Regions from separate parts of the Sanguibacter sp. Leaf3 genome, predicted to be linked through region 1. Evidence: predicted binding sites of a transcription regulator. Region 1 holds the regulator's gene; the other holds the start of a gene.

Region 1 (14,299 bases):
CGTCGGCTGACCCCCGTGGGCGGCCTCGCCCCGGGGCGCCAGAGCCATCCGTCCACGTGCCAAGACCGTTTTGGTCGCAGCGCGCGGGGGGAGGACGATGGCTGCGTGCTGAAGGCCCTCCTCCTTGAAAATGTCCACCCGCTCACCGTCGAGATCTTGGCCGCCCACGGCGTCGAGGTCGAGGTCCGGTCTGGCGCCCTGGACGAGTCCGAGCTGATCCACGCCCTCGAGGGCGTCCACATCCTCGGTATCCGTTCCAAGACGCAGGTGACCGACGCGGTGATCGCAGCCTCTCCGGAGCTCCTGACGATCGGTGCGTTCTGCATCGGGACCAACCAGATCGACCTCAGGTCGGCTGCGAGCCACGGGGTCGCGGTCTTCAACGCGCCGTTCTCGAACACCCGGTCCGTCGTCGAGATCGCGCTCGCCGAGATCATCTCGCTCACCCGTCGCCTCACGGAGCGCGACAAAGCGCTCCACGCCGGGGTGTGGGACAAGTCGGCCGAAGGCTCGCACGAGGTCCGTGGGCGCACGCTCGGCATCATCGGCTACGGCAACATCGGCACCCAGCTGTCGGTGCTCGCCGAGAACCTCGGCATGTCCGTCGTCTTCTACGACACCTCGGAGAAGCTGGCGCTCGGCAACGCGCGTCGCCTCGGGTCTCTCGACGAGCTGCTCGCCGTCGCCGACGTCGTCACGCTCCACGTCGACGGCCGCAGCGGCAACGCGGGTCTCTTCGGCGCCCAGCAGTTCTCGCAGATGAAGCCCGGTGCGATCTTCCTCAACCTCTCGCGTGGCTTCGTGGTGGACACCCACGCCCTGCGCGAGGCGATCTTGTCCCACCACCTCGCGGGTGCGGCGATCGACGTGTTCCCCGAAGAGCCGAAGAAGCGCGGCGACGCCTTCGAGTCTGAGCTCCGTGGCCTGCCCAACGTCATCCTCACCCCGCACATCGGTGGTTCGACGCTCGAGGCGCAGGAGGCGATCGGCGTCTTCGTGGCGAACAAGATCCGCGACTACGTCCGCTCGGGCTCGACGACCCTGAGCGTCAACCTGCCGAACCTGGCTCTCGAGAGCTCGACAGGTGTCGCTCGCGTGGCTCACCTGCACCGCAACACACCGGGCGTCCTCGCCGAGGTCAACCGCACGCTCGCCGAGCACGGCACCAACATCGAGGGTCAGCTGCTCGCGACCCGCGGTGAGGTCGGCTACGTGGTGACCGACGCCGGCTCGAGCGTCGAGGCTGCTGTCGTCGAGGCGCTGCGGGCGATGGGCCAGACGATCAAGCTGCGGGTGCTCACCGACATCAAGGGCTGAGCCGCTCCGGCCGGGCCGCATCCCCCGGAGGGACGCCCGCAGGGGGCCCGCTCAGCACGGTGGCGTCGCCGCTCCGCGGGGCGGACGCCGCCCAGTATCCGGCAGACAGCAGACAGCAGACAGCAGACAGCGAGGGTGGTACGGGAAGATCCCGTACCACCCTCGCTGTCTGCTCTAGGCCCGGCTGCTGCCGGGCGCACGCCTGGTCACCCAGACTTGCGGCGGAAGGTGCGCTGCGTCTTGCCGATCGGCTCGGAGCCGTGGACGCTGCCGGTGTTCGTGTCACCCTCGGAGGTCAGGTGCCGAGCCGCGTTCTTGCGGTCGAGCGCCTCTTTGAACTTCGCCTTCGTGTCCGCGCTGATCGCGGTCTCGGGAACTTCTCGGTCCTGAGTCATCTGCTCCGGCCTCCTCGTCTCGATGTCTGCCGATGCAGACCAACCCTCCCGCAGCCCGGCGTAGGACGCCAGGCATTTCTCTCGCCGACGTGGTCGCCACGAGAGACAGGGACGGCAGCCTCGAGTATCGCAGCGGTACCGTACAGTCATGCGCTCCCCCGCCGACGACCGTCACGACAGCCTCCCCGTCCGCCGTGTCGGTCGCTCTGGTCTCGGCGTCTCCGCGCTGAGCCTGGGGCTCTGGCAGAACTTCGGCGACGCCGCACCCGCCGACGACCAGCGGTCCCTCGTGCTGCACGCCGTCGACTCAGGGGTCGTGCACTTCGACCTCGCGAACAACTACGGCCCACCACCGGGGTCGGCCGAGACGGGCTTCGGCCGGATCCTGAGGCGCGACCTCGCCGCGCACCGGCACGAGCTGAGCATCAGCACCAAGGCCGGGTACAGGCAGTGGCCCGGCCCACGCGGTGAGGGCGGCTCCCGCGGATATCTGCTCGCCTCGCTCGACCAGTCGCTGCGCAGGCTCGGCATCGACGAGGTCGACATCTTCTACAGCCACAGGTTCGACCCGAGCACCCCGCTCGAGGAGACGATCGGTGCGCTCGACACTGCCGTGCGGTCCGGCCGAGCCCTCTACGCGGGCATCTCCTCGTACTCGGCGACCCGGACGCTCCAGGCGCTCGAGATCGCCGACGCCCTCGGGCTGCGGCTCACCGTGCACCAGCCGTCGTACTCGCTCCTCAACCGGTGGATCGAGGTCCCGGACGACTCAGGTCGCTCGCTCGTCGAGGTCGCGGCCGCGGCGGGCACGGGCCTCGTGACCTTCTCTCCCCTGGCCCAAGGACTCCTGACCGACCGGTACCTGGACGGCGTGCCGGCAGACTCGCGCGCCGCGAAGGGGACGTCCTTCCAGCGGCAGTACCTGTCGGAGCAGAACCTCGCCTCGGTGCGCAGCCTGCGGGACATCGCCCTGCGACGTGGTCAGACCCTCGCGCAGATGGCCCTCGCGTGGTGCCTGCGGGACGAGCGGGTGAGCGCGGTCCTCGTCGGCGCCCGCACGACCGCGCAGCTCGACGAGAACCTGGCAGCGCTCGAGGCACCCCCGTTCTCGGCCGAGGAGCTCGACGCCATCGACGCGGCTGCGGTCGAGGGCGGGCTCAACCTGTGGGCGTCCCGCTCGAGCGAGCTCTGAACGGTCCAGCCCTCAGGCCACGCTGCAGGTGAGACCGGGTCGACCGACGATCAGTCCTGCGAGGACGCTGCGTCGCGGTCGTTCTGCTCGTGCTCGGCACGCAGCAGGTTGATCGCCGCCTCGAAGTCTTCGAGGGAGTCGAAGGCCTGGTACACGGAGGCGAACCGCAGATAGGCGACCTCGTCGAGCTCACGGAGCGGCCCGAGGATCGTCAGACCGATCTCGTAGGCGTCGAGCTCGGCGATGCCGGTGGCCCGCACGCTCTCCTCGACACGCTGGGCGAGCAGAGCGAGGTCGTCTTCGCTCACGGGTCGACCCTGGCACGCCTTGCGCACCCCGTTGACGACCTTCTCGCGGCTGAACGGCTCTGTGACACCAGAACGCTTGACGACAGAGAGGCTCGCGGTCTCGAGCGTGGTGAAGCGCCGAGAGCACGCAGGGCACTGCCGGCGGCGACGGATCGACGCGCCGTCGTCCGAGGTTCGCGAGTCGACGACCCGGGAGTCCGCGTGGCGGCAGAACGGGCAGTGCACAGTGGCCTCCATCTGGACGTGCTCGGATGCCACGGCTCCGCGGCACTCGCAAGGGTACGCGCGTCTCCGAGACCTGCGCACATACCCCACCAGCCGGCGCCTGGAGACAGAGACGGAGGTGGTCGTGGTCGACCACCTCCGTCCGGGACGCCCCCGTCCCCACAGTGCCTGGACGACTCGCCTCGTCATGACACCGGCGTGCTGTCGGAGTACCTGGTGATGACCACCCGTGCACCCCGCCTCACAACCCGGCCCCCAGCCGGTTGATGAGGTAGTCCTAACTTAGGGCGACCTAAGAGGGCGAGCAACTCTCCTCAGCTGCCTTCTCACATGTCGAGACGATGTCGCGGGTCACCGAGCCGGGACCAGGATGCGCTCGCCCACCTCGAGGGAGGCCGTCGACCGACCGTTGAGCTCGACGAGCATGTCGACCACGTCGCGGCGGTCTTCGCCAGGGAGCGCGACGGCGCCGGCGATCTGCCACAGCGTCTCCCCCGGGGCCACGAAATGGTCAGCCACGGCGACGGGCTCGGCCGGGGCGCTCGCGAAGGCGCGGTCGCCGAGGAACATGCCGACAGCGACGAGCGCGACAGCGAGAGCCGACAGCACCCACCACCCGCGCCGGGTCAGGCGGAGGTCGCGGAGCGAACCCTCGCGAGAGGCCGTCGCGGCGGACGAGCGCCGCCCGTCACCGTCTCGCACCAGGCGCAGCTCTGGCCGGGGTGTCAGCACCTGTGCGGTGTGGGCCATGTCGACTCCTCTCCTGATCGTCGTCGGTCGGGGTGACCGGGCGACGCGTTCGAACATGTGTACGTCGTACAACTGTACGAAGGATCGAGAATATTGCAAGGGGTCTGGCGCGACACGCTCGAACAGGTGTTTGAAGTCGTGGGGGCCGGGCCCTACTGTTGAACCACCAGCAAGGACACTCGACCACGGGCCACCGACATTGCTGCCGCTGCTGCTGGCTCCGCCTCAGCGCCGGCGCGACGACGACCACCCGGGGCAGGGACGACCAGACCGCAGCACGCAGCACCGACCGGAGGCCCGACGTGAAGACGCAGGACAGCACGCCGTCAGGAGCGACCACGACCGAGGGCGACGGCGTGAGCGCTGCTGCCACGGACCCTGTGTCGGTGATCGGCGCGGCGGACGGTCTGACCCCGCGGCAGCGCGGCGTGCTGGACACGATCCGCACGTCGGTCGAGACGCGCGGCTACGCGCCGAGCATGCGCGAGATCGGTGAGGCCGTCGGGCTGACCAGCCCGTCGAGCGTCAAGCACCAGCTGACCACCCTCGAGCGCAAGGGCTACCTGCGTCGCGACCCGAACCGGCCGCGCGCGATGGAGCTCGTCACCCAGGGGCCCGCCGCCGACTCCAGCACGACCGAGCTGACCGGGCGCACCACCGGACGCACGCTGCGCTCGGTCCCCCTGCCAGTGCGTGCGTCGACCGACGAGGACCAGGACAACCACCCGTCGCCGTCCTACGTGCCTGTCGTCGGCCGCATCGCCGCGGGTGGTCCGATCCTCGCGGAGCAGATGGTCGAAGACGTCTTCCCCCTCCCCCGTCAGCTGGTGGGAGACGGCGAGCTGTTCCTGCTCAAGGTCTCCGGCGAGTCGATGATCGACGCCGCGATCTGCGACGGCGACTGGGTCGTGGTGCGCCGTCAGCCCGTGGCGGAGAACGGTGAGATCGTCGCCGCGATGATCGACGGCGAGGCGACCGTGAAGACCTTCAAGCGCATCGACGGGCACGTGTGGCTCATGCCTCACAACGACGCGTTCTCACCCATCCTCGGCGACGAGGCGACCATCCTCGGCCGCATCGTCACGGTCCTGCGCAGCCTCTGACAGGGACGCGCGGGCCGTGGCCCGGCTGGCCAGCCAGCTCCCCAGCACGCAGCAGAGCGCCGCACCCCACGAGGGGTGCGGCGCTCTGCTGCGTGCTGGGGGTGCGGGTCAGACGCCGAAGCGGCGAGCGACCTCCTTGAGGGAGGTCGCCGAATGCTGGAGCCCACGGATCTCGACCGGGGAGAGCGGGACCTGCAGCTTGTCGGTCACGCCGTGCCGTCCGACGATCGAGGGGACCGAGAGGCAGATGTCGCTGATGCCGTAGTAGTCGTCGAGCAGCGTCGAGACGGGCAGCACGCGGTGCTCGTCGTTGAGGACGGCCTCGATGATCCTGGACCCGGCGAGCGCGACGGCGTAGTTGGTCGCCCCCTTGCCCTCGATGATGCGGTAGGCGGAGTTGATGACCTCGTGGGCGATCTCGTCGCGGACCTGGGCAGTGAGGGGCTCGCGGCCGTCGATCGCGTCCCACTCGAGCAGGGGCACCCCACCGATGGTGGCCGAGCTCCACAGCGGGATCTCGCTGTCCCCGTGCTCGCCGGCCATGTACGCGTGGACGTTCTGGACGGCGACCCCGCAGTGCTGGGCGATGAGGAACCGCAGGCGGGACGAGTCGAGCACGGTGCCCGAGCCGAAGAGCTGCGTGGGGGGCAGGCCTGAGATCTTGAGCGCCGCGTAGGTGACGATGTCGACGGGGTTGGTCACCATGACGTAGGTGGCGTCGGGGGCGACCGCGAGGAGCTCGGGGAGGATCTTCGACACCAGGCTGATGGTCGCCTCGGCGAGGTCGAGCCGGGTCTGGCCAGGCTTCTGCTTGGCACCGGCCGTCACCATGATGATGTCGGCGTCGGCGCAGACCGCGACGTCGTCAGAGCCCACGACCTCGGCCATCGGCATGAACTGGATGCCGTGGGACAGGTCGAGCGCCTCTGCCTCGACCTTGGCCCGGTTGATGTCGTAGAGGGCGATGTGACGGGCGGAGCCGCGCATGAGCGCGGCGTAGGCCATCGTCGAGCCGACGGCGCCGGCTCCGACGACCGCCACCTTCGTGGTCTTGCGCGTGCGGGGCGTCTCGTCGGGTGCTCGGTGGGTCTCAGGCTGGCTCATCGGTCCTCCATGAAGTCGGGCGCTGGTGAGAGGCGCGCTGGGATCAGCCTAGAGCCGAGAGGCGCTCGAGCGCAGAAGTGGCGACCTGTCGGTCGGTCGTCCGCCAGAAGTCGGGCAGCGAGCTGACCAGGAACTTCCCGTAGCGAGCCGTGACTAGGCGGGGGTCCAAGATCGCCACCACCCCCTTGTCCTCGACAGTGCGCACGAGCCGCCCCGCGCCCTGGGCGAGCAGGAGCGCCGCGTGGGTGGCCGCGACCTGCATGAACCCGTTGCCGCCGTGGCTCTCGACGTAGCGGGCGCGTGCCGCCTTGACGGGGTCGTCGGGCCGAGGGAACGGGATCCGGTCGATCATCACCAGGCGGCAGGACGGACCCGGGACGTCGACCCCCTGCCAGAGCGAGAGGGTGCCGAACAGGCACGTGGCCTCGTCAGCAGCGAACTGCTTGACGAGGGTGGGCAGCTGGTCGTCACCCTGGCAGAGGATCGGCACGTCCAGGCGCTCCCGCAACAGCTCGGCCGCGCGCTCCGCGGCCCGGCGCGAGGAGAACAGCCCGAGCGTCCGCCCGCCGGCCGCGGTGATGAGCGCAGCCATCTCGTCGACCTGGTCGTCGGTCGTGCTCTGCTGCCCCGGGGTCGGCAGGCTCTTCGCGACGTAGAGGATGCCCTGGCGCGGGTAGTCGAAGGGGCTGCCGACGTCGAGCCCGCGCCACCGCGGCGCAGGCCCGCTCGACTCCGTGCCGTCAGCCTCGGTCGCCGCACGCTCGAGGCCGACCGAGCGGGCGACGGGGTCGAAGGAGTCCCCGAGCGCGAGAGTCGCGGAGGTCAGCACGCCGACTTTCTCGCTCCACAGGTTCGTCCGGAGCAGCCCGGACACCCCGAGCGGGGCGGCGTGCAGCTTGGACATCCCGGCACCGAAGCCGCCCTCGGCACCTCGTGAGCACCAGAGCACGTCGAAGCCCGTGGCCTCACCGGTCATCCGCTCGGCGATCTCGAAGATCTGCAGCATGCTCGACTGGGCCATCTTGAGGCCCGAGTCGGCTCCGCCCTCACCGCCCCCAGCCCGCGGTTCGGGCTTGAGCTCGCTCAGCACGCCGCGGGCGGCGTCGCGGACGCCCGCGACCGCGAGACGGGCCCCCTCGGGGAGCCCGTCGGGGAAACGCTCCGCGGGCAGCCCGGCGACGAGAGAGCCGAAGTCCGAGGTGGCCGCGTCCAGGTCGGTGGTCAGCACACCGCCGTGGCGGCGAGCCTGGCGCGCTGCGTGCTCGATCGAGGCGACCGAGAGCTCGACTGTCGCCGCGGCGGTGACCCTGTCGGCCAGCTCGTGCGCCTCGTCGGCCACGACGACCGAGTGCTCGGGCAGGACGTTGGGCGAGCCCGTCGCCGCGATGCCGAGCATCGCGTGGTTGGTCACCACGACGTCGGCCTCGCGGGCCAGGGCCCTGGCCTGCTCCGGGAAGCACTCCTCGATGAGCGGGCAGCGCTGGCCCAGGCACTCGAGCGAGGTCACCGAGACCTGGCGCCACGCACGGTCCGGGACGCCGGGGACGAGGTCGTCCCGGTCACCGGTGTCGGTCGTCCGTGCCCACTCGCGGAGCCTGACGACCTGCTGCCCGAGGCTCGCGGCCTCCGCCGCCGGGACGGCCTCGCCGCCGGTGAGCGGCTCTGCAGGGCCCTCGGAGCGGGGCATGTCGAAGAGCGTGCCCGCGTCGTCGGCCGGGTAGCCGCCGTCGATCTTGTGCAGGCAGGCGTAGTTGTGCCAGCCCTTGAGCAGGGCGAGCGTGGGACGGCGGGGCAGGTGGTCCGCGAGAGCCTCGGCGACCAGGGGGAGGTCGCGGGACATGATCTGGCGCTGGAGCGCGAGGGTCGCGGTCGAGACGATCACGCGCTCGCCGGCGTTGACGGCGTGGTGGACGGCCGGCACGAGATAGCCGAGCGACTTGCCGGTGCCGGTCCCGGCCTGGACCAGCAGGTGCTCGCCCGAGGTCATGGCGGTCGACACGGCCTCGGCCATGTCGTGCTGCCCGTCGCGGCGGCCGCCGCCGAGTGCGCCGACGGCGAGGTCGAGCAGCGTGTGCACCTCGTCGGCCGAGCCTGTGGTCGTGGCGTGCGGGGTGTCCTTCACCCGAGGAGTCTACGGTCCGGGGAAGGCCTCATCGAGACCGGCCCCGGACCGTGGGTGCTCAGGAGCGGACGGCCACGGCGGCGAGCTCTGCTGCGAGCTCGTCGTCCACCCGACCACGCAGCAGGGTGCCCTCGCCGACGTGCTCGAGGTGGTCGATCTCACCCTCGAGGTGCACGCGGTTGACGAGGTCTCCCCGGCTGTACGGGACGATCAGGTCGACCGTCACCCCGGGGTGCGGGAGCGCCGCCGAGATGAAGTCGAGCAGCTCGGTGATGCCCTCCCCCGTGTGCGCAGACACCACGAGGGTCGTGCGCTCCCGGCTGCGCAGCCGGGCGATGGTGTCGGGGTCGGCGAGGTCGGCCTTGTTGAGCACGATGACCTCGGGGACGTCGAGCGCCCCGGGGATCCCCTCGAGCACGTGCCTCACGGCAGCGATCTGACCTTCGGGGTCGGGGTGCGAGGCGTCGACCACGTGCAGCAGGAGGTCGGAGTCGGCGACCTCTTCGAGGGTCGACCTGAAGGCCTCGACGAGCTGGTGCGGCAGCGACCTGACAAACCCGACGGTGTCCGCGAGCGTGTACACCCGCCCGTCAGGGGTCTTGGTGCGTCGCACCGTCGGGTCGAGGGTCGCGAAGAGCGCGTTCTCGACGAGCACACCGGCACCCGTCAGGGCGTTGAGCAGGCTCGACTTGCCGGCGTTGGTGTAGCCGGCGATCGCGACCGACGGGATCGCGTTGCGCTTGCGCGAGGACCGCTTGGTCTCGCGGGAGGGCGCCATCGCGGCGATCTCCCGGCGCAGCTTGGCCATGCGGTTGCGGATGCGACGACGGTCGAGCTCGATCTTCGTCTCACCCGGTCCGCGCGAGCCCATGCCTGCCCCGGCGCCACCGACCTGGCCACCGGCCTGGCGGGACATCGACTCTCCCCAGCCTCGCAGGCGCGGGAGGAGGTACTCGAGCTGGGCGAGCTCGACCTGGGCCTTGCCCTCTCGGGACTTCGCGTGCTGGGCGAAGATGTCGAGGATCAGCGCTGTCCGGTCGACGACCTTGACCTTGATGATGTCCTCGAGCGCACGACGCTGGGACGGGGCGAGGTCGCCGTCGACGATCACGGTGTCGGCGGCGGTCCCGGCGACGACGGCCGCGAGCTCGGCGGCCTTGCCCGAGCCGAGGTAGGTCCCCGGGTCGGGGGTCTGGCGGCGCTGCAGGAGGCCGTCGAGCACCTGGGACCCTGCGGTCTCGGCGAGCGCCGCGAGCTCGCGGAGCGAGACCTCGGCGTCGGCCGCGTCGCGGGCCCAGAGCCCGACGAGGACGACCTTCTCGAGGCGCAGCTGGCGGTACTCGACCTCGGTGACGTCCTCGAGCTCGGTCGAGAGGTTCGCGACACGTCGCAGCGCAGACCGCTCGGCGAGGTCGAGCTGGTCGCCGTCGTGGGCGGAGTGCTGGGTCCCGCCGTCTGCTCGTGCCGTCCCCGCCCGCGCGAGGACACGGGCGACGACGTCGCTCGCGATGTCCCGCGCCGACGGTGCCGCGACGCCGACGTGCTGGTCTGTCGTCGGCGACGGACCCTGAGCAGGTTCGGGGCGCGGTTCGTGGCTGTTCGTCATGCACGTCCTTCGTGGATGGTGGTGTTCGTGTCCCTCTAGGTTCCCACGAGGGCCGCCTGCGCCGAAGACTTTTTGCGCACAGATGAACTGCTGCGGCCCGGCTGGGCCTACGATGACGCGTTGTGAGCGATCAGACCCAAGACCACTACTTCACCGCTGAGCCGGCCTCCTCTGCCGAGCGCCGGGCACTCACCGTCGTCCTCGACGGCACGAGCGTGGACGTCGAGACCGCAGGGGGCATCTTCTCGCCCGGCCGGCTGGACCTCGGCACCCAGGTGCTCCTGCGCACGGTGTCCGGCCCGCCGACGGGCGACGTGCTCGACCTCGGGTGCGGCTGGGGGCCCGTGGCGCTGACCATGGCGATGCAGAACCCGCAGGCGCGGGTGTGGGCCGTCGACGTCAACGAGCGCTCGCTCGACCTCACGCGCCGCAACGCGTCACGGCTCGGCCTCGACGGGATCACGGCGTGCACGCCCGACGACGTCCCGGCGGACGTCCGTCTCGCCCAGATCTGGTCCAACCCGCCGATCCGGGTCGGCAAGGAGATGCTGCACTCGATGCTCGACAGGTGGCTGCCGCGCCTCGTGCCCGGCGGGTCCGCCTACCTGGTGGTGCAGCGCAACCTCGGCGCGGACTCGCTCATGGGGTGGATGAACGACCGCTACGACGGGACGACCGAGGAGGTCCGGACGCCCGAGGGCGCTCCCTTCGAGGCCGTGGCGACCAAGCTCGCGTCGGCCAAGGGCTTCCGGGTGATCGAGGTCGTCGCGGGCTGAGGCCCGCTGCTGCGCGGGCGGTCAGTCCCGGCGCACCGTGCCCTCGGCCACGAGCACCGCGGGTCCGGCGAGCTCGACGTGCCCGTCGTCGAGCAGGGTGACCCGCACGGTCCCGCCGGGCACGTCGACGAGCCAGACGTCGGGTGCCTGCGGTCCGGCCCACGCGCGGACCGCGAGCGCCGCCGCGCAGGCACCGGTCCCGCACGAGCGGGTCTCCCCCACGCCGCGCTCGTGGACGCGCATGCGGACCCTGCCGACGACGGTGCCGTCGACGCTGGTCTCCTCGCCGAGAGGGACCACGAGCTCGACGTTGGTCCCATCGGCGGGCAGCGGGAGCACGTCGGGCGCTGTCGTGAGGTCGGCGCGCTCGAGGTCGTCGAGGCTCGCGAGCGCGACGACGGTGTGCGGGTTGCCGAGGTCGACGCTCAGTGCGGGTCTGGGGACCTGGGCGTCGGCAGGCTCGAGCCCGGCGACGGTCACCTCGGCGTCGAAGCCGTCGCTGACCGCGGAGTCTCCCCCGGGGAAGGACCAGACGCCCATGTCGACCGCGTACCAGCCGCTGTCTTCCTTGCGGACCCGCCGAGCTCCGGCGCGCGTGCCCAGGACGAGGTCGCGCCCGTCGGCGAAGGTCGCCAGGCCGAGCTCTTCGAGGTAGGCGGCGAAGACGCGGACGCCGTTCCCGCACATCTGGGCGACGGACCCGTCGGCGTTGCGGTAGTCCATGAACCAGTGGGCTGCGGGCTCGTGGGCGAGCACAGCCTGTCCCTCGGGCAGGGCCGACGAGGGGACCACCCGGATGACGCCGTCTGCGCCGATCCCGGCGCGGCGGTCTGCGAGCGCCCGCACGAGCGCCGGCGTGAGGTCGAGGAGCGCCTCGCGGTCGTCGAGCAGCACGAAGTCGTTCTCGGTGCCGTGGCCCTTGGTGAAGGGCAGGGGCGTCGTGGGGATCGTTCCTGGCGTCATGAGCCCAGACTACGGCGCACGGGTCCGTCCGCGGGCGGGGGCGGTGTCCCGCGGTCGGCCGACGCGACGACGGCGAGGGCCTCCTCGACGAGGGTGGGCGACTCGGCCCGCAGCCAGTGCACGCGCGGGTCGCGGCCGAACCACCCCATCTGCTTGCGGGCGAGCCGTCGGGTGTTCGCGACGATGTCCGCCCTGGCCTGGTCGAGCGTGGTCTCCCCCGCGAGGTGGCGCAGGATCTCGGCGTAGCCGACGGCGCGCGACGCCGTAGTGCCCAGGCCGCGGTCCGCGAGCGCGACGACCTCGTCGACGAGGCCGCGCTCCCACATGGCGTCCACGCGTGCCTGCGCGCGGTCGTCGAGGAGACCGCGGTCGATGTCGAGGCCGATCTGCACGGCAGGCCTGACGTACTCCTGGCGTGGGAGGTTCGCGGAGTACGGGGCCCCGGTCAGCTCGATGACCTCGAGAGCGCGGACGATCCGGCGGGTGTTGCGGGGCTCGACGGCCGCAGCGGCAGCGGGGTCGCGCTCGGCGAGCTCGTCGTAGAGACGGCGGGTGCCCTCGGCCTCCGCACGTGCCTCGAGAGCAGCACGGACCTGCGGGTCGGTCCCCGGGAAGCGCATGTCGTCGAGGAGGGCTCGGAGGTAGAGGCCCGAACCTCCCACGACGAGGGGACGTGCGCCCCGGGACTCGATCGCGGCGAGGTCTGCGCGCGCCTGGGTCTGGTACGTGGCCACGGACGCGTCGTCCTGGACGTCAAGGACGTCGAGCTGGTGGTGGACCACGCCGCGGCGCTCGTCGACGGGCACCTTCGCCGTCCCTACGTCCATGCCGCGGTAGAGCTGGTAGGCGTCGGCGTTGACGATCTCCGGTGGGGAGAAGTCCCCGCCCGCGCCTTGGAGAGCCTCGGCGAGATCGAGGGCGAGGTCCGATTTTCCGGTGGCCGTGGGGCCTACCACTGCGACGATCAGCACACCGAGACGGTACAGGCTCGCCGGGCCGGGCCCGAAGCCCTTGGTGCTTGTCGCCGTGTGGACCTAGGGTGAACGGGAATCAGCAGACGGCCGCGGCGTCCTCGACCGCGGCACCCTCGCCAGCACCGCCCGACCCCGCTCCCGGGGCCGACAGCGGCGCCCGCCCCGCCGAGGGGCCGACGGCACCGCCTGGCACCACCAGGAGCACGGCGCCGTGGCACCAGCACGCACCGACACCACCCCAGGAGAACGACACGATGGGCTTCTTCAACAAGCCGGAGACTGCTCCGGCACTCGCCGCCTCCGGCGACAACGCACCGCTCACCCGGGCGCGCATCGAGTCCTTCCTCACCGAGCAGGGCTGGAACTTCGGGATCGACCCTGACGGCGACGTCGGGGGCCAGTGGGACGACAACGTCTTCTACTTCTTCCTCATGGGCGAGTCCCAGGAGGTGCTGCAGGTGCGCGGGCGGTGGAAGCACTCCTTCCCGGTCGCCCGCGAGGCGGAGTTCGCCCTCCTGCTCAACGAGTACAACCGCGACCTCATCTGGCCCAAGCTCTACGTCAGGGCCGAGGACGACGAGATCGGCGTGTACGCCGAGGTCTCGACGGACCTCGAGCACGGTGTGAGCGACGCGCAGCTGGGCCAGCTCATCTCCTGCGGCCTCTTCACGGGTCTGCGCTCCTTCGAGCGGCTGGCCGAGCGCCTCGGCATCCCCGAGGAGTGACGGCCCGCGCATGAGCCAGACCTTCCAGGTCGACCTCGGCGGGATCGTCGACCTCCTCGCCCGCCACCTCTACAGCAGCCCTCGGGTGTACCTCAGGGAGCTCTTGCAGAACGGGACCGACGCCATCACGGCGCTGGCCGAGGTGGGTGCCTCGTCCCCCGGCGTCTCGTCCCCTGGAGACCCGTCGTCGGCGGGTCCGGGGGCGACCACCCCCCGGGTCACCCTGCGCTGCCGTCCCGACGGCAGCCTCGAGGTGACCGACACCGGTGTGGGGCTGACCTTGGCCGAGGCCGAAGAGCTCCTCGCGACCATCGGGCGCAGCTCCAAGCGCGACCTGGAGATGGGCACGGGCCGCGAGCAGTTCTTGGGGCAGTTCGGCATCGGGCTGCTGTCGGCCTTCATGGTCGCCGACGAGATCGAGCTCGTCTCGCACTCGGCCCGTCACCCCCAGGCCCCGGCCGTGCGGTGGACAGGTCACGCGGACGGGCGGTACACGCTGGTCGAGCTCTCCGACGACGACCCGAGGAGACCTGAGCAGCCGGGCAGCACGGTGCGTCTCGCGCCGCGCCGAGACCTCGAGCACTGGCTCGAGCCCGAGACCGTGGCGGCCCTCGCCGCCGACTACGGCTCGCTCCTGCCCGTCGAGCTGCTGCTCGAGGTCGAGGGCGCTGACGGCTCGGTCCGGTCCCGCTCCCTCAGCGAGCCCGTGCTCCCGTGGGAGCAGACCTACGAGACCCCC
Region 2 (14,299 bases), on a different contig from region 1:
CCGGCAGGTCAGCAGGTACGCGTTGTTGTCCATGGGACCGACCGCCACCGACCTCAGGTCGACGTGGTCGAGCCGGGTCAGCCGGGTCGGTGAGGCCGGTGCGGTGCTCTGGTCGTCGGTCATGGTGCGTCCTTCCTCGTCCTCGGGGCGCCGCTCGGCGCCTCCGCCGTGCCGGTGGTCGTCGTGCCTGTGCTGGTCGTCCCGGTGCTCGTCGTGCCGGGGGCGTGGTGCCCCGCGGAGTGCAGACCGCCACGGTCGCTCGTGGCTCGGTCGAGGCTGTGGACTGCGCGCACGAGCCCGAGGTGGGAGAAGGCCTGCGGGAAGTTCCCGGCCATCCGTGCGCGTTCGTCGTCGTACTGCTCAGCCATGAGCCCGAGGTCGTTAGCCGAGCCCACGAGGGTGTCGAGCAGCTGCTGCGCCTCGTCGGTCTCGCCGGTGCGGGCGAGGGCGTCGACGAGCCAGAAGGAGCACACGAGGAACGGTGCCTCGTCGCCCTCGAGGCCGTCACCTGTCTGCTCGGTCTCGTAGCGCCTGACGAAGCCGTCCTTGGTGGCGAGGGTCCGCTGGATCTCCCGGACCGTCCCGACGAACCTCTCGTCGGTCGGGTCGATGAACCCCACCTGGGCCATCTGCAGCAGAGACGCGTCCGTGTGCTCGGCTCCGTAGTACTGGACGAAGGCACCGAGCCCCGTGTCGAAGCCGTGCTCCATCACCTGGGCGTGGATCTCGTCACGGGCAGCCTTCCAGTGCTCGACGGGACCGTCGAGGCCGTGCACCTCGACACCCCTCACGGCTCGGTCGATCGCCGCCCAGCTCATCACGCGCGAGTGCACGAAGTCCCGCTCGGGTCCTCGGACCTCCCAGATCCCACGGTCCGGGCGGTCCCAGTGCTCGACGAGCGCGTCCACCAGGTGCCTCTGCAGCGACCAGCTGTCGGCCGTCTCCGTGAGCCCTGCGTCCCGCGCCATGTCGAGCGCGCACATGACCTCGCCAAGCACGTCGTTCTGCACCTGGTCCACCGCCGCGTTCCCCACCCGCACGGGCCTGGAGCCCGCGTACCCGGGCAGGTGGTCGAGCTGTCGCTCGGGGAGGTCGCGGCGCCCGTCGACGCCGTACATGATCTGCAGGTCTTCAGGGTCACCGGCGACGGCGCGCAGCAACCAGTCGCGCCAACCGACGATCTCGTCGTGGTAGCCGGACTCGACGAGCGCCTCGAGGGTCATGGCGGCGTCGCGCAACCAGCAGTACCTGTAGTCCCAGTTGCGCTCCCCGCCGAAGTCTTCGGGCAGGGAGGTGGTCGCGGCCGCGACGATCCCGCCGGTCGTGCTGCTCGACAGGAGCCGCAGGACGAGCAAGGACCTGACGAGGGGCTCGCGATAAGGGCCGGAGTAGGGCGTCTGGCGGGCCCAGTCGTGCCAGCTGTCGGTCGCCGTGGCGATCACGTGCGCGACGGACAGCGGTGGGGGAGTCGCACCCCAGGACGGTGTCCAGGTCGAGGAGAACGTGAAACGTTCGCCCTCGCTCGCCTCGAAGACGTCTCGGTGACGGTGGTCCTCGGCCCGCGGGAGCCGGGTGCCGCGCAGCAGCAGCGAGTCCGGGCCGGCGACGGCGCGGATCGCGTGCCGCCCGGTCCGGTGGTCGTCGTCGACCCGGCTCACCCAGGGTTCGTAGGCCCCGTAGCCGAACCGCACCACCCATTCGTGCTCGATCGTCACGTGGCCGTGGAGCACCTCGAGCTCGCGGACCAGGTCCGCCCGTCCGTCGCCGGGTGGCATGGCGTCGACGACGCGTGCTGTGCCTGTCGCTGTCGTGTAGGTGGTCACCAGGACGAAGGAGTCGCCGAGGTACCGCCGTGTCACCGACACGGGGTCGCGGACCGTCAGCAGCCACCGTCCGTTCTCGGGGGTGCCCAGCAGCGCGGCGAAGCACGCCGGGGAGTCGAAGTCGGGCAGGCACAGCCAGTCGACCGACCCTGTCCGGCTGACGAGTGCGCAGGACCGCCCGTCGCCCAGGACCGCGTAGTCCGCGATCGGTGTCGAGCAGGGGGCGGTGTCGAGCGCAGGGCTGTCAGGCATCTCCCGATTGTGGTCTCTCGGCCGTCGTCGAGCACGTCGGGGGAGGTCGGAGCGGTGCGGGAGGCATCTGGGGGCTCGTCGAGGGCTCAGGAGGCTACCGTCACGTCGCGGGTCTCGGAGCCGTGAGGGCGGGTGCAGTGAGGCCCGGCGACGGCACCCGGAACGCGCGACCCGGTCGCAGTTCTTCGAACAGGTGTGCGCGTGTCGGTGGTCGACCGTACGATGTCCGGGTGAGTGATCGCCTCGTCGTCCAAGGTGCCCGTGAGCACAACCTCCGCAACGTCGACCTGGATCTTCCCCGTGACGCCCTGATCGTCTTCACCGGTCTGTCAGGCTCTGGGAAGTCCTCGTTGGCCTTCGACACCATCTTCGCCGAAGGGCAGAGACGGTATGTCGAGTCGCTGTCCGCGTACGCGCGCCAGTTCCTCGGCCAGATGGACAAGCCCGACGTCGACTTCATCGAGGGCCTCTCGCCCGCGGTGTCGATCGACCAGAAGTCGACCAATCGGAACCCTCGGTCGACCGTCGGCACCATCACCGAGGTCTACGACTACCTCCGTCTGCTCTTCGCGCGCGCCGGCACGCAGTACTGCCCGGTGTGCGGCGAGCGTGTCACCGCCCAGACCCCGCAGCAGATCGTCGACAGGCTGCTCGAGCTCCCCGAGGGCACGCGGTACCAGGTGCTCGCACCTGTCGTCCGCGGACGCAAGGGTGAGTACGCGGACCTGTTCAAGGAGCTGCAGTCGAAGGGCTTCGCCCGTGCCCGGGTCGACGGCGAGGTCGTCCAGCTCACCGAGCCCCCGACTCTCGAGAAGAAGCTCAAGCACACCATCGAGGTGGTCGTCGACCGTCTCGTCTCGCGCGAGGGCGTCCAGCGTCGTCTGACCGACTCGGTCGAGACCGCCCTCGGCCTCGCGGGTGGTCTCCTGGTCGTCGAGATGGTCGACGCCGAGGAGGGCGACCCGGACCGGGAGCGCCGGTTCTCCGAGCACCGCGCGTGCCCGAACGACCACGTGCTCACCCTCGACGAGATCGAGCCGCGGACCTTCTCCTTCAACGCGCCCTACGGTGCGTGCCCCGAGTGCACAGGCATCGGCATGCGCCTCGAGATCGACCCTGAGCTCGTCATCCCCGACGAGGACAGGTCGCTCGCCGACGGGGCCGTCGCCCCGTGGTCGCAGACCTCCTCCGAGTACTACCAGCGGGTCCTCGGTGCCCTTGCCAAAGACCTCGGCTTCTCGATGGACGTCCCCTGGCGAGCGCTGCCCGAGCGCGCCCGCAACGCTGTGCTGCACGGCCAGAACCACGAGGTGCAGGTCAAGTACCGCAACCGCTGGGGCCGTGAGCGCCAGTACTCGACAGGCTTCGAGGGAGTCATCTCCTTCCTCGAGCGCCGTCACTCCGAGACCGACTCCGAGTGGTCGAAGGAGAAGTACGAGGCCTACATGCGCGAGGTCCCGTGCCCAGTCTGCGACGGCACGCGCCTCAAGCCCGAGGTACTTGCGGTGCGCGTCGACGGCAAGTCGATCGCCGAGGTCTGCGCCCTCCCGCTGCGCGAGGCCCGCGACTTCCTCGACAACCTGCAGCTCGGTGTGCGCGAGCGTGCGATCGCGACGCAGGTCCTCAAGGAGATCCAGGACCGTCTCGGGTTCCTGCTCGACGTCGGGCTCGACTACCTCTCGCTCATGCGTCCCGCCGGCACCCTGTCCGGTGGCGAGGCCCAGCGCATCCGCCTCGCGACCCAGATCGGATCAGGCCTCGTCGGCGTGCTCTACGTCCTCGACGAGCCGAGCATCGGTCTGCACCAGCGGGACAACCGCCGCCTCATCGACACGCTGACCCGCCTGCGCGACCTCGGCAACACGCTGATCGTCGTCGAGCACGACGAAGACACGATCCGCACCGCGGACTGGGTCGTCGACATCGGCCCGGGCGCCGGCGAGCACGGCGGACGTGTCGTGCACTCCGGCGACTATGCGGGTCTGCTCGAGGCTCCCGAGTCCGTCACCGGCGCGTACCTCGCCGGCCGTCGGTCCATCCCGATGCCGACGCTGCGCCGTCCCGTCGACCCCAAGCGCCAGCTGACCGTGGTCGGAGCGCGTGAGCACAACCTCACCGGGATCGACGTGAGCTTCCCGCTCGGGGTGCTCACCGCCGTCACCGGTGTCTCGGGCTCGGGCAAGTCGACGCTCGTCAACTCGATCCTCTACACGGTGCTCGCCAACGAGCTCAACGGTGCCCGCCAGGTCGCCGGCCGCCACAAGAGGGTCACCGGGCTCGAGCACCTCGACAAGGTGGTCCACGTCGACCAGGGACCGATCGGGCGCACACCGCGCTCGAACCCCGCTACCTACACGGGGGTGTGGGACCACGTCCGACGCCTCTTCGCCGACACGAGCGAGGCGAAGGTCCGCGGCTACACGCCGGGTCGCTTCTCCTTCAACGTCAAGGGTGGGCGCTGCGAGGCGTGCTCCGGCGACGGCACGCTCAAGATCGAGATGAACTTCCTCCCCGACGTCTACGTCCCCTGCGAGGTCTGCCACGGGGCGCGGTACAACCGCGAGACCCTCGAGGTGCACTTCAAGGGCAAGACCGTTGCCGACGTGCTCGACATGCCGATCGAGGAGGCCAACGAGTTCTTCGCGGCGGTCCCGGCGATCTCCCGTCACCTCAAGACGCTCGTCGACGTGGGTCTGGGCTACGTGCGTCTCGGGCAGTCGGCCCCGACGCTCTCGGGTGGTGAGGCGCAGCGCGTCAAGCTCGCGAGCGAGCTGCAGAAGCGCTCGACGGGCCGGACGATCTACGTGCTCGACGAGCCGACGACGGGTCTCCACTTCGAAGACATCCGCAAGCTGCTCGCGGTGCTCCAGTCCCTCGTGGACAAGGGGAACTCGGTCCTGGTGATCGAGCACAACCTGGACGTCATCAAGAACGCCGACTGGGTCATCGACATGGGCCCCGAGGGCGGGTCCGGTGGTGGCCTCGTGGTCGCCGAGGGCACACCCGAGCTGGTCGCGTCGGTCGAGGCCAGCCACACCGGCCGGTTCCTCGCGGAGGTGCTCCAGAACCACGAGCCTGCGGGTGTCGCGCCGCTGCCGAAGAAGACCGCAGCAGCTGCCGTGACGAAGAAGCCAGCCAAGAAGCCCGCGAGCCGGGCGAAGGCCAAGCTCAAGGAGTGACGTGCTGCGCCTTGCGCGGCTGAGCACGTGCCGCCTCCGACGACAGTCGGTAGGGCTGTGACGAGAGGCGGTACCCGCAGGGGTGCCGCCTCTCGTGCTGCAGCCCCTCGTGCGGTGGTCCCCGCCGAGGCCCGGTGCCACACTCGGGAAGATGAGCGACACGCCTTCGAGCCGCCGCCCGACGAGCGGCACCCACAACCCCGTCGACGACCGTGACGAGAGCGTCTCCGAGCGAGCCGACCGCAACTGGGCTGAGCTCCTGCAAGAGCTCAGGGTCACGCAGACCGGCAGCCAGATCCTCACGGGCTTCCTCGTCACGCTGCCGTTCCAGCAGGCCTTCGCGGAGCTCGACAGCCTCCAGCGGGGCACCTACGTCACGCTGCTCCTGCTGTCCGTGCTCGCGACGGTCCTGCTCGTGGCGCCTGTCGCGGCCCACAGGGTCCTGTTCCGTCGCCACCTGAGGCTCTTGCTCGTCCGTGAGGCGGACGTGTGCGCCCGCACAGGGCTGGTGGTCCTCGGTCTCGTACTCACCGGCGTGACGTTCTTCCTCGTCGACGTGATCTTCACCCGGCCTGCTGCCCTCCTGACCGGGGCTGTGGTGCTGCTCGTCGTCCTCGCCCTGTGGCTCGTCGGACCTGTCGTCATGCTGCGACGGGCACAGTCGGCAGAGCACGACCAGAGGTAGTCCTGCAGGGTCGATGGTCCAGAGACGACCTCGAGGCGTCCCGGGTGCAGTCCACAGCGTTCGCCGTGCGTGCTCTCGTCCGTGTGCCTACCATCCACTGACTGCGCGGCACCGGGCTGGCGTGACCAGCGTGGCTGGCGGAGGAGAGACGAGGTAGGCGTGCAGCGACCGACGACCACGCTCGAGGGTGGCGTGCACCGAGCAGACCTGACGAGCGGCCGGCCCACCCGCCGGTCGACCGCGATCGACGCCCTGCTCGCCGAGGTCCCCGACCTGGGGACCGACGTGCCGGCCTCCGTCGACTGGGCGGTCCGGATCGGTGACCTCGTGCCGGGGCCCGGGCTCGGCCGCACCCTCGAGCTCTGGGAGACTCTCGCGTCGACGGCGGCGCTCGACGTCGGTGTGGCCCGCGTCCTCGAGCCGCACCTCGACGCGCTCTCGATCCTCGACCAGGCACCCGACGGCACGGACCTCGCCGAGCTGGGAGACACCCCGAGCAGCTGGGGCGTGTTCGCCGCCGAAGGACCGGGAGTGCGTCTCGAGGCGCGCCCGGTCGGCGGCGGCTGGCAGCTCGACGGGGTGAAGCCGTGGTGCTCGCTCGCCGCCGACCTCAGCCACGCCCTGGTGACCGCCTGGACTCCTACCGGCAGGCGGCTCTTCGCCGTGTCGCTGCGAGACGACGGCGTGAGGCCCGAGACCGGACCGTGGGTCTCCCGCGGCCTGCGGCAGGTCGTCTCTGCCCCGGTGACCTTCCGTTCCGTCCGGGCGATCCCCGTCGGCGACGACGAGTGGTACCTCACGCGCCCCGGCTTCGCCTGGGGAGGCATCGGCGTCGCGGCAGCCTGGTGGGGCGGGGCTGTCGGTGTGGCCCGCGACCTCTTCGACGCCCTCGGTGAGCGCGAACCCGACCAGATCGCGCTCGCACAGCTCGGAGCCGTCGACACGAGCCTGCGAGCGTCGCGTGCCGCGTTCCTCGACGCAGCGACCGTCGTCGATGCGCCACCGTCTGCGGCCGACAGAGCAGCCGGTGGCCACGGTGACCCGCTCCTCGGCGTCGTGCCCGGTTCGGCTGGTGCTCAGACTCCTTCCATGCTCGCTCGCCGCGTCCGTGGAGCAGTCGCCCGCACGGTCGAGGAGGTCCTCACTCGGTCCGCTCACACCCGAGGCCCTGGTCCGCTGACCGCCGACGAGCGGCACGCTCGGAGGGTTGCCGATCTCGCTGTCTACGTCCGTCAGCACCACGCCGAGCGCGACGACGCATCCCTCGGCAAGGCCCTGCTCGCGGGCGGGGTCCGACCATGGTGAGCTTCGACCACCGCGACGTCGGGACGCTCGAGGCCGACTGGGAGCGGTCAGGACGGCTCGGCACGCTCGAGCCTCTCGACGTCTCCGGGCTCGAGTCCCTGGCCGCCCGGTCCGCGCTGCGCGTCGTCGTGCTGGCGGCCCACCCGGACGACGAGACGCTCGGGGCTGCCGGGCTCGTCGCCCGTCTCGCCCGGGCGGGCGCGCGCGTCTCCTACGTCATCGCCTCGGACGGAGAGGCCTCCCACCCTGACTCCCCGACGACGAGCGTCGAGGCTCTCGTCCGCACCCGCCGGCGCGAGCTGCTCTCGGCGGTCCAGCACGTCGCCCCCGGAGCGGCGGTGCACCTCCTCGGGCTGCCTGACGGCGGGCTGCGCGAGCACCGGGCCGAGCTCAGGGCATCGGTCGAGTCTGTGGTCACGGCTGACGGTCCGCACGGCCGCGACGGCACGACGCTGGTCGTCGCGCCGTGGGCCGGCGACGGTCACCGAGACCACCGCATCGTCGGCGAGGTCGCGCGGGAGGTCGTGCAGGGAGCGGCCGGCGAGCGTGAGCTGCGTTTGGTCGAGTACCCCGTGTGGTTCTGGCACTGGGGTGCTCCGGACGGCCTCGCGCATCCATGGTCGTCGATGCGTAGGCTCGACCTGACCGTCGACGAGCTGGACTGTCGGCGTCGTTCTCTCGCGGAGCACCGGAGCCAGGTCGCCCCGCTGTCGGAGCAGCCTGGTGACGAGGCGCTGCTCGGTCCGGAGATGCTCCGCCACTTCGACAGGCCCTACGAGGTCTTCGTCGTCGAGAAGAGGGCAGAGACAGACCCTTCCCAGCCCGACGATGCGTCGGAGCAGCCCACCATGACCAGCAGCCTCGGTGAAGAGTTCTTCGACAGCTTCTACGAGGGCCGCTCAGACCCCTGGGGTTTCGAGTCGCGCTGGTACGAAGAACGCAAGCGTGCGATCACCCTCGCGAGCCTCCCGCGCCAGACCTTCCGCGCCGGGCTGGAGATCGGCTGCTCGACGGGTGTGCTGACCGAGGCGCTCAGCCAGCGGTGCGGCACGATCCTCGGGGTCGACATCGCCGCCGCCCCGCTCGATGTCGCGCGTCGGCGCCTGGGCGACGGCGCACGCTTCGAGCAGCTGACGACACCGCGCGAATGGCCCGCTGGGGACTTCGACCTGATCGTGCTCTCCGAGGTCGGCTACTACTACGGCCCGGAGGACCTCGTGACGATGCTCGACCGCGCGGTCGCCTCGCTCACGCCGGACGGTGTGCTGGTGCTCTGCCACTGGCGCCACGAGGTCGAGGAGTACCCGCTCAGCGGCGACGAGGTCCACGCGGCGGCTGCTGAGCGGACCGACCTGGCCCGCCTCCTCCGGCACGAGGAAGAAGACTTCCTGCTGGACGTCCTGGTGCGCCCGCCGGCACGTTCCGTCGCACGAGAGACAGGCCTGCTGTGACGGGCGCCCCCGCCCACGGCGCACGCTCCGTCGAGGGCCACGAGCCCGGGTCGGAGATCCGTGCTGTCTGCGTGGTCGTCCCCGTGCACGACGAAGAGGCGTTGCTCGGCAGGTGCATCGCCGGGCTCCGCCACGCCGTGCACCACGAGCAGGCGCGGGCGGGAGGGGTGCCGGTCGAGGTCGTGCTCGTCCTCGACGGCTGCACCGACGCCTCCGCGAGCATCGCTCGGCTGTCGCCGTTCCGCGTGGTCGAGGTGTCCGAGCGACGGGTCGGCGCGGCCCGAGCCACAGGCGTCGAGGCAGGCCTCGACGCCCTCCGGGAGACCTGCGGCCCGCTGCCCGACCAGGAGATCTGGATCGCGTCGACCGACGCCGACTCGCTCGTCCCCGCGCACTGGGTGTCGTCGCAGACCGGTCTCGCCGACCAGGGGGCGGACGTCGTCGTCGGCACGGTCCGCCCGGACCCTGCCGACCTCACGCACCGCCAGCGTGCGGCGTGGCAGGCGACCCACGTCCCGGGCCGGGCCAACGGTCACGTGCACGGCGCGAACCTCGGGATGCGCGCAGACGTCTACGCGGCTGCCGGCGGCTATCCGCCTGTCGACGAGCACGAAGACGTCGCCCTCGTCGCCCGGGCGCGCGCCACGGGAGCCAGGGTGGTCGCGAGCGACGAGGCCTGGGTGCTGACCTCTGGACGCCAGCAGGGGCGCACTCCTGGTGGGTACGCGCGCTACCTGCGGGAAGACCTGGTCGGCGAGGCCTCGGCCTGAGCCTGTCGGCGCACGTGCACACGCCTCCCCACACGCACACGCCGACGCACATGAGCAGGTGCAGTCAGAGGCACGGCAGGCTCGCCCTGAGTGGAGAGCTGGTCCCGCCCTGCTCAGCCGGCCGCGTGGACTACCGGCCGCACGTGCACGGGGAAGTTGACCGAGCGGGAGATGAAGCAGTGCGCATGAGCCTTCTCGTGGAGCTCTGCCAGGAGGTCGTCGGACGCCTCGGAGGACACGGTCACCTTCGGGCGCAGCTCGATCTCGGTGAACTGCCCGGCACCGGCAGCCTCGACGCGCATCGTCCCGACGGGGGAGTCGGTGTACGCCGTGACGATCACGTCCGACTGCGCCGCGACGTGCAGGAACCACAGCATGTGGCACTCGGAGAGCGAGGCGACGAACAGCTCTTCGGGGTTGTGCCGGGCGCTGTCCCCGCGGAACGCCGGGTCTGAGCTCGCCAAGATGTCGGGCTTCCCCTCGACGGTGACCACGTGGTCGCGCGAGTAGGCGGTGTAGCTGGAGGTCCCGGTCTCGCCGGCTCCGGTCCAGGTGATCGTGGCGGTGTACGCGTGGAAGGCTCCCATCGGCCCACCGTATCCGGAGTTCACCAGATGTGACACCGGTCACGTCCACGGATGGCGTGACCCACGCCGCCCTCTCTGGCGCGGTCCGTGTCGGCCGCCCCGACTAGGCTCGTCCTATGGCCGATCCAGCAACATACCGACCCGCGCCGGGCGAGATCCCGACGACGCCAGGGGTCTACCGCTTCCGCGACGAGCACGGACGCGTGATCTACGTCGGCAAGGCCAAGAACCTCCGCGCGCGGCTCTCCAGCTATTTCCAGGATCTCTCGGCGCTGCACCCGCGCACCCAGACGATGGTCACGACGGCGTGCTCGGTCGAGTGGACAGTCGTCGGGACCGAGGTCGAGGCTCTCGCCCTCGAGTACTCGTGGATCAAGGAGTTCGACCCGCGCTTCAACGTCAAGTACCGCGACGACAAGTCGTACCCGTACCTGGCCGTGACGATGGGGGAGTCTGTCCCGCGCGCCCAGGTGATGCGTGGCTCCAAGCGCGCTGGCACCCGGTACTTCGGTCCCTTCGCCCACGCGTGGGCGATCCGCGAGACCCTCGACCTGCTGCTGCGGGTCTTCCCGATCCGCACCTGCTCGGCGGGCGTCTACAAGCGCGCCCAGCAGTCGGGTCGCCCGTGCCTGCTCGGGTACATCGACAAGTGCGCAGCGCCGTGCGTCGAGCGCATCTCCAAGGACGCCCACCGCGCCCTGGCCGAGGACTTCTGCGCCTTCATGGCCGGTGACACCGCGAAGTTCATGCGTCGCCTGCGCGACGAGATGGCCATGGCCGCCCAGAACCTCGACTACGAGCGTGCTGCCCGGCTGCGCGACGACATCGGCGCGCTCGAGCGTGCGATGGAGAAGAACGCCGTCGTCCTGCAGGACGGGACCGACGCCGACATCTTCGCGCTCACCGGCGACGAGCTCGAGGCTGCCGTCCAGGTGTTCCACGTCCGGGGTGGGCGCATCCGCGGTCAGCGCGGCTGGGTCGTCGAGAAGGTCGAAGACCTCACCGACGCGGACCTCGTCGAGCACCTGCTCCAGCAGGTCTACGGCACCGCCGACGAGGCGGCCGGCGGCGACGTGAAGGCCGCCCGCGACAGCGGACTGGTCCCGCGGGAGGTCCTCGTCCCCGTCCTCCCGGCGCACCTCGAGGAGATGACCACCTGGCTCTCCGGCCTGCGCGGTGCGCGCGTGGACATCCGCGTCCCGCAGCGGGGTGACAAGCGTGAGCTCGCCGCGACGGTGCTCAAGAACGCCGAGCACGCGCTCGCCCTGCACCGCACCCGTCGTGCGGGCGACCTCACCAACCGGAGCCTCGCGCTCCGCGAGATCCAGGAGGCGCTCGACCTCGACAGCGCGCCGCTGCGCATCGAGTGCTACGACATCTCGACGACCATGGGTACCCACCAGGCCGCGTCGATGGTCGTCTTCGAGGACGGGCTCGCCCGCAAGAGCGAGTACAGGACCTTCGGTGTCAAGGGGCCTGACGGCGAGGGCGCTCGCGACGACACCGCCGCGATGTACGAGGTCATCACGCGGCGCTTCCGACGCTACCTCGCGGAGCGCTCGGACTCGGCCGACCTCGAGATCGAGACCTTCGGCGGCGAGGTCGACGCCGAGACCCCCGCGACCGACCGCAAGCGCTTCGCCTATCCGCCGAACCTCGTGGTCGTCGACGGCGGTCCGCCCCAGGTCGCCGCAGCGGCCAAGGCTCTCGCCGACCTCGGGATCGACGACGTCGCCCTGTGCGGTCTTGCCAAGCGCCTCGAAGAGGTGTGGGTGCCGGGGGAGGAGTACCCCGTGATCCTCCAGAGGTCCTCCGAGGGCCTGTACCTGCTGCAGCGTGTCCGTGACGAGGCGCACCGCTTCGCGATCACCGCGCACCGCAAGAAGCGCGGGAAGGGCATGACGGTCTCCGAGCTCGACTCCGTGCCCGGCCTGGGCCCGGCCCGCAAGGGTGCGCTGCTCCGGCACTTCGGATCGCTCAAGCGCCTGCGCGCGGCGTCGGCCGAGGAGATCGCCACGGTCCAGGGCATGGGTCAGCGCACGGCCGAGGCCGTGGTCGCGGCGCTCCACCCTGCGGGGTCACCGGCTGAGGAAGGCTCGGCCACGGACACCGTGGAGTCGGCGGCGATCCCGTCAGCCGAGCAGTCGGAGCTCGGCGGGTCGGCAGTGGCGGACGCTCCCGAGGGCGAAGGTTCCGTGGCAGCGGGCTCTCCGGGGCCGGGCTTGGACGCGCCCAACCCCGCGCCGGTCGAGACCTCCGACGCGCGGGCCTGACCTGCGGGTGAGTCGGCGACGGAACACTGGCATGCTTGAGGCATGACTGACGACGTCGCTCCGAAGACCGTCCCCGTAGGGATCCCGCAGGTCGAGGCCGTCACGCACCCTCCTGAGCCAGAGGCGAGCGAGGTGCTCATCATCACGGGCATGTCGGGCGCCGGCCGGTCGAGGGCTGCCATGGTGCTCGAAGACCTCGACTGGTACGTGGTCGACAACCTCCCGCCCCGGATGCTCGTCCCGCTCGTCGACATGATGACGCGCGCGGGTTCGTCGATCACCCGCGTGGGTGCTGTCGTCGACGTCCGAGGCCGTGAGTTCTTCAACGACCTGACCGAGGTGCTCGCACGGTTCCGCAAGCGCGGCATCCCGTACAGGATCCTCTTCGTCGACTCCTCTGACGAGGTGCTCGTCCGTCGCTTCGAGCAGGTCCGCCGGCCGCACCCGCTCCAGGGCGAGGGTCGCATCCTCGACGGGATCGCCGTCGAGCGTCAGCTGCTCTCGGCCATGCGCGACCGCGCCGACGTGCTCATCGACACCTCAGAGCTCAATGTCCACGACCTCGCCCGCGAGGTCCGCCGCAGCGTCGCCGAGACCGGCCAGAGCCCCGAGACGCTGCGTATCAACGTGGTCTCCTTCGGCTTCAAGTACGGCATCCCGCTCGACGCCGACCACGTCGTCGACATGCGGTTCTTGTCCAACCCGTACTGGATCACCGAGCTGCGCCACCTCACAGGCCGCGACGCGCCCGTCCGCGACTTCGTGCTCGCCCGCCCGGGGGCCGTCGAGTTCATCGACCGCTACGTCGACGCTCTCGAGCCTGTGCTGTCGGGCTACCTCAACGAGGAGAAGCGGTACGTGACGATCGCGATCGGCTGCACGGGCGGCAAGCACCGCTCGGTCGCCGTGAGCGAAGAGATCGCGCAGCGCCTGCGCGACCGCGGCCACCGTGTCGCCGTCACCGCCCGCGACCTCGGGAAGGAATGACCGTGGGGTCTGGCGACGCCCCCGCTGTCGTCGCGCTCGGAGGGGGGCACGGTCTCTCCGCGAGCCTCTCCGCGCTGCGTCTGATGTCGGACAGGCTGACCGCGATCGTCACCGTGGCGGACGACGGCGGTTCGTCGGGTCGGCTGCGTGAAGAGCTCGGTGTGCTGCCTCCAGGGGACCTGCGCATGGCGCTCGCTGCGCTCTGCGACGACTCCGAGTGGGGTCGGACGTGGCGCGACCTGCTCCAGCACAGGTTCACCTCCACGGGTGACCTCGACCAGCATGCCGTGGGCAACCTGCTCATCGTCGCGCTGTGGGAGCTCCTCGACGACCCCGTCGAAGGGCTCGACTGGGTCGGACGGCTGCTCGGTGCCCGCGGTCGGGTGCTGCCCATGGCGTCGGTCCCGCTGTCGATCGAGGCCGACGTCGTCAGGGACGGCGAGCTGACGACCATCGTCGGGCAGTCCGCCGTCGGGTCGACCGCCAGCCGCGTCGAGAGCATCCGGCTCATCCCGTCGGACCCGCCCGCCCACCCGCAGGCCGTCGAGGCAGTCATGGCCGCCGACTGGGTCGTGCTCGGCCCGGGCTCGTGGTTCTCCTCGGTCATGCCGCACCTCCTGGTGCCCGAGCTCGCCGAGGCCCTCGTCACCTCAAAGGCCCGGGTCTGCCTCACGCTCAACCTCGCGAGCGAGACCGACGAGACCCACGGCATGACGACGGTCGAGCACCTGCGCGCGCTGGCCCGCCACGCCCCGGACCTCCACGTCGACGCCGTCGTCGCGGACCCCCTCGCCGTCGACGACCCCGACCTGCTGCTGGCCGAGGTCGAGCAGATGGGCGCGACGCTGCTCATGCGCCAGGTCCGTCGCGGTGACGGCACGCCCCGCCACGACGCGCTGCGGCTCGCGGCCGCGTACAGGGACGTCTTCGACAACTTCCTCGGAGACGTCGGCACCCGCAGCCTCTGAGTCTCTGAGGCCGTGCAGG

What was found. The regulator LexA, encoded in region 1, represses DNA repair genes until DNA is damaged. The targets are predictions, from matches to a motif close to TCGAACANNTGTTCGA.
Region 2: a site for LexA is predicted at 2,261-2,276, ahead of uvrA (excinuclease ABC subunit UvrA). Genes of this name have one in related genera too.

The regions. Positions count from the first base shown of each region.
Region 1 covers NZ_LMRH01000001.1:1,596,941-1,611,239, reverse strand. The annotation lists gene ASG53_RS06965 (HelD family protein) at 1-10, shown strand, start outside; gene serA (phosphoglycerate dehydrogenase) at 106-1,317, shown strand; gene ASG53_RS06955 (DUF5302 domain-containing protein) at 1,524-1,712, opposite strand; gene ASG53_RS06950 (aldo/keto reductase) at 1,861-2,904, shown strand; gene nrdR (transcriptional regulator NrdR) at 2,955-3,437, opposite strand; gene ASG53_RS06940 (LysM peptidoglycan-binding domain-containing protein) at 3,789-4,187, opposite strand; gene lexA (transcriptional repressor LexA) at 4,490-5,290, shown strand; gene ASG53_RS06930 (L-lactate dehydrogenase) at 5,399-6,394, opposite strand; gene ASG53_RS06925 (ATP-dependent DNA helicase) at 6,438-8,516, opposite strand; gene hflX (GTPase HflX) at 8,575-10,122, opposite strand; gene ASG53_RS06915 (class I SAM-dependent methyltransferase) at 10,245-10,898, shown strand; gene dapF (diaminopimelate epimerase) at 10,920-11,861, opposite strand; gene miaA (tRNA (adenosine(37)-N6)-dimethylallyltransferase MiaA) at 11,858-12,832, opposite strand; gene ASG53_RS06900 (YbjN domain-containing protein) at 12,901-13,560, shown strand; gene ASG53_RS06895 (HSP90 family protein) at 13,571-14,299, shown strand, end outside.
Region 2 covers NZ_LMRH01000002.1:1,080,838-1,095,136, reverse strand. The annotation lists gene ASG53_RS12270 (MBL fold metallo-hydrolase) at 1-123, opposite strand, end outside; gene ASG53_RS12265 (glycoside hydrolase family 15 protein) at 120-2,075, opposite strand; gene uvrA (excinuclease ABC subunit UvrA) at 2,306-5,254, shown strand; gene ASG53_RS12255 (DUF6328 family protein) at 5,406-5,939, shown strand; gene ASG53_RS12250 (acyl-CoA dehydrogenase family protein) at 6,099-7,244, shown strand; gene ASG53_RS12245 (bifunctional PIG-L family deacetylase/class I SAM-dependent methyltransferase) at 7,238-8,695, shown strand; gene ASG53_RS12240 (glycosyltransferase) at 8,692-9,465, shown strand; gene ASG53_RS12235 (OsmC family protein) at 9,579-10,052, opposite strand; gene uvrC (excinuclease ABC subunit UvrC) at 10,169-12,325, shown strand; gene rapZ (RNase adapter RapZ) at 12,368-13,312, shown strand; gene ASG53_RS12220 (gluconeogenesis factor YvcK family protein) at 13,315-14,280, shown strand.